2 regions of the Streptomyces sp. NPDC054842 genome follow, and region 2 is predicted to be linked to the other one. Evidence: riboswitches for the same ligand, from Rfam matches in the RefSeq annotation. Region 2 holds a riboswitch; the other holds the start of a gene.
The links. Region 2 has a riboswitch for thiamine pyrophosphate ahead of ACWGIS_RS34865 (purine-cytosine permease family protein). Riboswitches for the same ligand answer to the same signal wherever they lie in the genome.
Positions count from the first base shown of each region.

Region 1: it holds a riboswitch for thiamine pyrophosphate, as region 2 does, so the genes downstream of both, thiO (glycine oxidase ThiO) here and ACWGIS_RS34865 (purine-cytosine permease family protein) in region 2, are expected to answer to the same signal.

Region 1 covers NZ_JBSGZN010000022.1:99,462-103,970, forward strand. The annotation lists gene pknB (Stk1 family PASTA domain-containing Ser/Thr kinase) at 1-504, opposite strand, end outside; gene ACWGIS_RS19110 (thiazole synthase) at 661-1,455, opposite strand; gene thiS (sulfur carrier protein ThiS) at 1,459-1,659, opposite strand; gene thiO (glycine oxidase ThiO) at 1,656-2,852, opposite strand; TPP riboswitch at 2,850-2,962, opposite strand; gene ACWGIS_RS19125 (hypothetical protein) at 3,014-3,361, shown strand; gene ACWGIS_RS19130 (NAD(P)/FAD-dependent oxidoreductase) at 3,394-4,509, shown strand, end outside.
Region 2 covers NZ_JBSGZN010000076.1:14,145-18,653, forward strand. The annotation lists gene thiD (bifunctional hydroxymethylpyrimidine kinase/phosphomethylpyrimidine kinase) at 1-751, opposite strand, end outside; gene ACWGIS_RS34865 (purine-cytosine permease family protein) at 802-2,202, opposite strand; TPP riboswitch at 2,192-2,286, opposite strand; gene ACWGIS_RS34870 (pyruvate carboxylase) at 2,417-4,509, opposite strand, start outside.

The sequences.
Region 1 (4,509 bases), on a different contig from region 2:
CGTGTCCACGGCGCGCACGAGACCGAAGTCCGCCACCTTGACCCGGCCGTCGTCCCCTATCAGGACGTTCTCCGGCTTCATGTCGCGGTGCACGAAACCGGCCCGGTGGGCGGCGCCGAGCGCGGCGAGGACCGGCTCCAGGATGTCGAGCGCGGCCCGCGGCTGGAGCGCCCCGCGCTCGCGCAGCACGTCGCGCAGGGTGCACCCGGCGACGTACTCCATGGCCAGGTAGACGTACGACCCGTCCGTCCCCTGGTCGAAGACCTGCACCACGTTCGGGTGGGCGAGCCGGGCGACGGACTTGGCCTCCCGGATGAACCGCTCGACGAAGGAGGCGTCGGCGGCCAGCGCCGGGTGCATCACCTTGAGCGCGAGCACGCGGTCGAGGCGGGTGTCCAGGGCCCGGTAGACCGTGGCCATCCCGCCGACCGCGATCCGCGCGTCGACGCGGTAGCGGCCGTCGAGCACCTGCCCGACAAGCGGGTCCTGAAGGGTCGTATCCACGCAGGTGAGTCTACGAGCCGCCACCGTCACGCCCACCCGGTCCGCTCTTTCCGGGGGCGGAATGCAGCAGACCTGTGACTGTCGTGTGGCCTGTCCGAGGCGGGCCGGTCCGGGCGGCCCGCCCCGGGACGAACGCCGGAACGCTCGCGCAGCGCCCTAGAAGGCGGGGCGCTCCGGGTCCAGCCGCGCACGCCCCTCCACCGGGGAGGACGCCTCCGCGAAGTGCCGGCGCGGGATGCGGCCCGCCCGGTACGCCAGCCGCCCCGCCTCGACCGCGTGCCGCATGGCGTCGGCCATCAGCACCGGCTCCTGAGCCCGGGTCACGGCCGAGGCGAGCATCACACCCGCGCACCCCAGCTCCATGGCGAGCGCGGCGTCCGACGCGGTCCCGGCGCCCGCGTCCAGGATGACCGGCACACGCGCGTGCTCCACGATCAGCTGGAAGTTGTGCGGGTTGCGGATACCGAGGCCGGAGCCGATGGGCGAGCCCAGCGGCATGATCGCGGCGCAGCCGACGTCCTCCAGCTTCCGCGCCAGCACCGGGTCGTCGTTCGTGTACGGCAGCACCGTGAACCCGTCGTCGACCAGCGTCTCGGCGGCGTCCAGCAGCTCGATCGGGTCCGGCAGCAACGTGCGCTCGTCCGCGATGACCTCCAGTTTGACCAGGTCGGTGCCGAGGGCCTCCCGAGCGAGCCGGGCGGTGAGGACCGCCTCGCCCGCCGTGAAGCAGCCCGCCGTGTTCGGCAGGACCCGGATGCCGAGCCGGTCCAGGACGGACAGCACCGAACCGTGCGCCCGCGGATCGACCCGGCGCATCGCGACCGTGGTCAGCTCCGTGCCCGAGGCCACCAGGGAGCGCTCCAGCAGGTCCAGGCTGGGGGCGCCGCCGGTACCCATGATCAGGCGGGACGCGTAGGACGTGCCGCCGAGGACGAAGGGGTCGTCGGCCATGGGTCAGCCTCCTTGGACGGCGGTGAGTACTTCGACGCGGTCCCCGTCGGCGAGGGCCGTGCCGGCCCACTGACGGCGCGGGACGACGGTCTCGTTCAGGGCGGCGGCGACACCGGACGGGGCCGCGGTGAGGGTCGCGACGAGGGCGTCGAGCGCGGTGCCCGGGGCGACGTGCCGGCGCTCCCCGTTGACGAAGATGTTCATGCGGGCTGCTCCGTGCGGGCGGTGCTGAAGCGTCGGGGGGTGAACGGGCGTGCCACGTCCGGGAGTTCACCGGTGGTCAGGACGTGCGCCATGGCGTCGCCGGTGACCGGGGTGAGCAGCACGCCGTTGCGGTGGTGGCCGGTGGCCAGCAGCAGGCCGTCCAGTCCGGTGGGCCCGAGCAGCGGGGCGTTGTCCGGCGAGCAGGGGCGCAGCCCGGCGCGGGTCTCGGTCAGCGGCAGTTCCGTGATCCCGGGGACCAGTTCGTGGGCGTCGCGCAGCAGCTCGTACACACCGCCCGCGGTGACCGTGGTGTCCCAGCCCAGCTCCTCGCTGGTGGCGCCGACGACCAGCTCGCCGTTCTCGCGCGGCACCAGGTAGACGTGGCTGCCCCGCACGACGGCGCGCACGGTCCGGCTGAGGAACGGCGCGTACGGCCGCGGCACGGTCAGCCGCAGCACCTGCCCCTTCACCGGGCGCACCGGCGGCAGCAGGTCGTCGGGGACGCCCGCCAGCCGTCCGCTCAGGCTGCCCCCGGCGAGGACGACCCGGCCGGCCGGCAGCGCGCCGCCGTCCGCGGTGACCACCCCGGTGGCCCGGCCCCGGACGACGCTCAGCCGCTCGGCCCAGGTCCGGTGCAGGACCACCCCGGCGCGCTCGCAGGCCACGACGAGCGCGGCGGCGAGCCGGCGCGGATCGACCTGGTGGTCGCCGTCCACCCGCAGCCCGCCGCGCACGCCCGGTGCGAGCATCGGCTCCAGCCGGCGGCAGTCACGTCCGCTGAGCCACTCCGACTCCAGGCCCGACCGGCGCTGCAGCGCGTGCAGTTCGCGCAGGTGGGCGCGGTCGTCGGCGTCGAGCGCGACGGCGAGTGTGCCGCAGCGGCGGTAGCCGAGGCCGAGGCCGGTGACCTCGGTCAGCTCCGCCACGAAGTCGGGGTAGCGCTCGGCGGAGGCCAGGTTGAGGCCGAGCAACGTCTGCTCGCCGTAGTGGAGTTCGGTGACGGCGGCCAGCATGCCGGCGGCCACCTGCGCGGCGCCGCCGCCCGGCTCGGGGTCCACGACCGCGGTGGTGAGCCCGCGCTGCGCGGCCCGCCAGGCGGTCACCAGACCGATGATGCCCCCGCCCACCACGAGGACGTCCGGCGGACCCGAGGACCCGCGTGCGGTGTCCGTGGACTGTGAGGTACGCGACATGGGCGTCCAGCCCCTCCCTTCGCCGGCATGACCCGGATCAGGTTCGTACGGTCGGAGGCCGTCCAGCCTCCCTCTCAGCCCGGTGCGTCCGGGCTCCCGCGTGTGCTTTACGTTGGCCACCCTAGCCCGTCGCCCCGGACCCCAGTAGAGGAGCTCCCCGCATGGCCCGCTCGCTCGACGGCCTCGTCCTCGCCCCGGTCGCCGACCAGGCCCCGGGACAGGTCGGCACCCGCACCCGGTTCACCTACCACGAGCGGGACGGGCGGATCTGGGCCGAGTACGCGGGCGGCGATGTCGTACGAGGTCATCTCGTGGGTAGTCGTGAGGGTGACCGCCTCGACTTCCGGTACGTGCAGCTGAAGCACGACGGAACGACCTCCTCCGGGCACTGCGTGTCCCAGGTCGTCGAGCTGGCCGACGGACGGGTACGGCTTGAGGAGAACTGGCAGTGGGAGTCGCAGGAGGGCAGCGGGACGAGCGTGGTGGAGGAGATCGCCCACGCCCGGTGACTGACGCCGTGTCAGGTGTCTATGGTGATCACGTGAGCGAGCAGACGCAGTCCGGGGACACGGCACGGCGGGTCGTCGTCGTGGGCGCGGGCATGGCCGGGGTGCAGACCGCGGTCGCCCTGCGGGAACAGGGCTTCACCGGCACGGTGACCCTGATCGGCGGGGAGCCGCACCAGCCCTACGACCGTCCGCCGCTGTCCAAGGCCGTGCTGCTCGGCAAGGCCGAGGGCTCCGCCTTCGACGTCGACTTCGAGGCGCTCGGCATCGGGCTGCGGCTCGGCTGCGAGGTGCTCGGCGTACGCCCCGCGGAGCACGAACTGGACACCGCCGACGGGCCCGTGCCGTACGACGTCCTGGTGATCGCGACCGGGGCGGAACCGATTCGGCTGCCGGGCACCGAAGGCATCCCCGGAGTCCATCTGCTGCGCACCCTGGACGACGCCGAGCGGCTGCGCCCGGTGCTCGCCGAGCAGCACGACATCGTGGTCGTCGGAGCGGGCTGGATCGGCGCCGAGTTCGCGACCGCGGCCCGCGAGGCCGGATGCGCGGTGACCGTCGTCGAGGCCGCCGACCGGCCGCTCGCCGGTGCGCTGCCTCCCGAGGTGGCCGCCCCCATGGCCGCCTGGTACGCCGACAGCGGGGCCGCGCTGCGCACCCACGCGCGCGTGGAGCGCGTCGAGCCCGGCGCGGTCGTCCTCGACGACGGTTCGCGGGTGCCCGCGGGCGCGGTCGTCGTCGGCATCGGGGCCCGCCCCGCGACCGGCTGGCTCACCGGCTCCGGTATCGAACTCGGCGCCCAGGGCGAGATCGTGGCCGACGCCCACCTGCGCACCTCCGCGCCCGACGTCTACGCGGTCGGCGACTGCGCCTCCTTCCCGTCGGGCCGCTACGAGGGGCGCCTGCTGGTCCACCACTGGGACAACGCGCTCCAGGGGCCGCGCACCGTGGCGGCGAACATCATCGGCGAGGCCCCCGCGGCGTACGACCCGGTGCCCTACTTCTGGTCCGAGCAGTTCGGCCGCTTCGTCCAGTACATCGGCCACCACGCCGGCGCCGACAGGACCCTGTGGCGCGGCGACCCCTCGGGCGCCGCCTGGACGGTCTGCTGGCTCCGCGAGGGCCGCCTGGTCGCCCTGCTCGCCGTGGGC
Region 2 (4,509 bases):
CGCCGGTGACGTAGTCCTTCGCGTGCCGCACCGCGTCCGGCACCGGCAGCCCCCGCGCCAGGCCGACGGCCACCGCGGAGGCCAGGGTGCAACCGGTGCCGTGGGTATGGCGGTTGTCGTGGCGGGGCGCGCGCAGCCAGTGCTCCTCGCGGCCGTCGGTGAGCAGGTCCACCGCCTCGCCGGGCAGGTGCCCGCCCTTCACCAGGACCCAGCGCGGCCCGTACGCCAGCAGCCGTTCCGCCGCCTCGGACATACCTCGCTCGTCCGTGGCGCGGACGCCCGTGAGCTGCGCCGTCTCGTCCAGGTTCGGGGTGGCCACCGTCGCCACGGGCAGCAGGGCGGTGCGTACGGCGTCCAGGGCCTCGTCCGCCAGCAGCCGGTCGCCGTGCTTGGAGACGCTCACCGGGTCCACGACCACCGGCGCGGTGGTCCCGGCCAGCAAGTCGGCGACGGTGCGCACGAGTTCGGCCGAGGCGAGCATGCCGGTCTTCACGGCCTGCACCCCGATGTCGTCCACGACGCTGCGGTACTGCGCGCGTACCGCGTCGGCCGGGAGCTCCCAGGCGCCCTGGACGCCGACGGAGTTCTGCGCGGTGACCGCGGTCAGCACGCTCATGCCGTGGGCGCCGAGCGCGAGCATCGTCTTGAGGTCGGCCTGGATGCCGGCGCCGCCACCGGAGTCCGAACCGGCGACGGTCAGGACGCGGGGCGGCGCGACGGACGGTGCGGCGGGGCCGCTGGAGGGAGTCATACCTGGTTCTCCGTACGGGGAAGGGGGCGTGCGGCGGCGGGGGCGCCCGGTCAGCGGCGGGCGCGCAGGCGCAGCGGGGCGTAGACCACGAGGGCCGCGGCGAAGGCCACGGGGTAGGCGAGGTCGGCGCCGTGCAGGGCCTCGGCCACCGGTCCGACGTACAGGCTGGTGCTCATGAACGGGACGGCGGCGGCGAAGGCGACGGCGAACGCGGTGAGCGCGGGCCACCAGGGCCGCGGGCGGGCCTCCTCGGCGGCGAGGTCGACCGGTGCGCCGCCGCGGGCCCTGCCGCGCACGATCCAGTCGACGGCCACGACGGCGACGAACCCGGGGATCCAGTAGCCGACGAGGAGGAGGACGTTCTGGAAGCGGGCGGTGGTGTCCGCGGCGTGCATCCACAGCACGAGCGGGAAGCCGAGCGCGGCGGCGAGGGCGGCGGCGACGGGGCGGGGCAGCCGCACGCCCATGGTCTGCAGGGCCAGGGAGCCGCTGTAGTCGTTCATGGCGTTGCTGCACAGGGCGGCGAGCGCCACGGCGAGCAGTCCGAGGGCGCCGGGCACTCCGCCGCCGAGCAGCGTGTCGACGCCGTGGGCGGTCTGGTCGGTGAAGACGGACGCGCCCCACAGTCCGAGCGCCTGCACGGCGACGAAGGAGACGGCGAGACCGAGCAGCGTGCACCAGAACATCCGGGGCCGGGACGCGGTGCGCGGCAGGTAGCGGCTGAAGTCGCTGGCGTAGGGAGCCCAGGACAGGGCGAGGCTCAGCGCGACGGCGCAGGTCAGGACGAAGGCACCGGCGCGGTCGGCGCCGTGCACGGTGGCCGTGGCGAGGTGCGGGTCGCCGGTCGCCAGTCTGGCCGTGAGGCCGAGGAGGGCGGCGCCGAGGGCGAAGGTCATGACGGTCTGGAGGCGGTGGATCGCCTCGTACCCGAGGACCCCGAGCCCTCCTTGCGCGGCCATCACGACCAGGACGCCGGCCCAGAACGGCCAGCCGCACAGCTGGGCCAGGGCGTCCCCGCCGAACAGGCCGATCAGGGCGTCCCAGGCGATCGACGACAGCCACTGGAGGGCGCCGGGCAGTACGACGGCGGGGCCGAACGCGAGCCGGGACAGCGGGAGTTGGGCCGTGACGGTCACGCTGCCCCAGGTGCCGAGGTAGGCGGTCGGCACGGCGCCGAGGAGGGTGCCGAGGACGACGGCGGCGAGCGCGGTGGCGAAGTCGAGGCCGAGCGCGGCGCCGACGGTGCCGGTGAACACCCCGGTCATGGTCAGGTTGGGCGCGAACCACACGGTGAACAGCCGCCCGGGGCCGCCGTAGCGGGCGTCCTCGGGAACGGGCGCTATGCCCCGCGCCTCGACCCGCAGGTCACCGGGGGCGGCGGGCATCCGCCCGTCGAACGCGCGCTGCGGGCCTGCGACGGCCACCTCGCCACGGGCATGCGGCAACGACATGAGACATCCCTCCGCCAGTCCTAACTGGTTCAGGTTCGACGGGTGTGATCTCAGCCCTCGTGCGGGGCACCCCGTGTCCGGTTACGCCGGACAGGATAGCCACAGGGGTGCCGTTCCGACCGGCCCGGGTGGGCACTGGTCGGCACGGCACCCCTGCGTCACGTGCGGCGGAGCGGCCGGACGGGCCGCGCGGCCGGGTCCGGCGGGTACGGGATCAGGCGATCTCGACGAGCAGGTCGCCGCCCTCCACCTGCTGGATGCGGTTGATGGCCAGCCGCGACACCTTCCCGGACTTCGGGGCGGTGACCGAGGCCTCCATCTTCATCGCCTCGATGGTGGCGACGGTGGCGCCCGCCTCCACCTCGTCGCCCTCGGCGACCGCGAGGGTCACCACACCGGCGAACGGCGCGGCGACGTGACCGGGGTTGGCCCGGTCGGCCTTCTCCGTCGCCGGGATGTCGGAGGACACGGCGGTGTCGCGCACCTGGATCGGGCGCAGTTGGCCGTTGAGCGCGGACATCACGGTCCGCATGCCGCGCTCGTCGGCCTCGCCCACGGCCTCCAGCTCGATGAGCAGCCGCACGCCCGGTTCGAGATCGACGGCGTACTCCTTCCCCGGGCGGAGCCCGTAGAAGAAGTCCTTGCTGTCCAGCACGCTGGTGTCGCCGTAGGTCTGGCGGTGCGTCTCGAACTCCCTTGTGGGGCCCGGGAACAGCAGCCGGTTGAGTGTCGCTCGCCGGTCCTTCGCGAGGCCCTCGCGGTCGTCCGCGGTGAGCTCCTGCTGCGGCTTCGGGGCGGCTCGGCCCTCCAGCGCCCGGGTGCGGAACGGCTCCGGCCATCCGCCGGGCGGGTTGCCCAACTCGCCCCGCAGGAAGCCGATCACGGAGTCGGGGATGTCGAACCGGTTCGGGTTGGCCTCGAAGTCCTCCGGTGAGACTCCGGCGCCGACGAGGTGGAGCGCGAGGTCGCCCACCACCTTCGAGGACGGGGTGACCTTCACCAGGTGACCGAGGATGCGGTCGGCTGCGGCGTACATCGCCTCGATGTCCTCGAAGCGGTCGCCGAGGCCCAGCGCGACCGCCTGCGTGCGCAGGTTGGACAGCTGGCCGCCGGGGATCTCGTGGTGGTAGACCCGCCCGGTCGGGGAGGCGAGCCCCGCCTCGAAGGGCGCGTAGATCCTGCGGACGCTCTCCCAGTACGGCTCCAGGTCGCCCACGGCCTTCAGGCTGAGCCCGGTGGGCCGCTCGGAGTAGTCGGTCGCGGCGACGATGCCCGACAGGGACGGCTGCGAGGTGGTGCCCGCCATCGACGCGACCGCTCCGTCGACCGCGTCGGCGCCGGCCTGGATCGCGGCGAGGTACGTGGCGAGCTGGCCGCCCGCCGTGTCGTGGGTGTGGATGTGCACCGGCAGCTCGAACTCGCGGCGCAGCGCCGAGACGAGGGTCGCCGCGGCCGGCGCCCGCAGCAGCCCGGCCATGTCCTTCACGGCCAGGACGTGCGCGCCCGCCTCGACGATCTGCTCGGCCAGACGGAGGTAGTAGTCGAGGGTGTAGAGCCGCTCGGAGGGGTCGGACAGGTCGGACGTGTAGCAGAGGGCGACCTCGGCGACGGCCGTCCCGGTCTCCCGGACGGCGTCGATGGCGGGCCGCATCTGCCCGACGTCGTTCAGCGCGTCGAAGACGCGGAAGATGTCGATGCCGGTGGCCGCGGCCTCCTGCACGAAGGCGTCGGTGACCTCGGTCGGGTACGGGGTGTAGCCCACGGTGTTGCGGCCGCGCAGCAGCATCTGCAGGCAGATGTTCGGCACCGCCTCGCGCAGTGCGGCCAGCCGCTCCCAGGGGTCCTCGGCGAGGAAGCGCAGGGCCACGTCGTAGGTGGCGCCGCCCCAGCACTCCAGGGACAGCAGCTCGGGCAGGGTCCGGGCGACCACGGGGGCGATGGCGAGCATGTCCTTGGTGCGGACCCGGGTGGCGAGGAGCGACTGGTGGGCGTCGCGAAACGTGGTGTCGGTGACGCCGATGGTCGGTGACTCGCGCAGCCGGCGGGCGAAGCCCTCGGGGCCGAGCCGGACCAGGAGCTGCCGGGAGCCCGCGGGCGGTTCCGTGGCGGGCACCACCGGGATCTTTGTGCCGGGGTCGACGGACTGGGGGCGTTCGCCGTGCGGCTTGTTGACGGTGACGTCGGCGAGGTAGGTGAGCAGCTTGGTGCCGCGGTCGGCGGAGTGGCGTGCCGTCAGCAGATGCGGCCGGCGCTCGATGAACGACGTCGTGACGCGGCCGGCGCGGAAGTCCGGGTCGTCGAGGACGG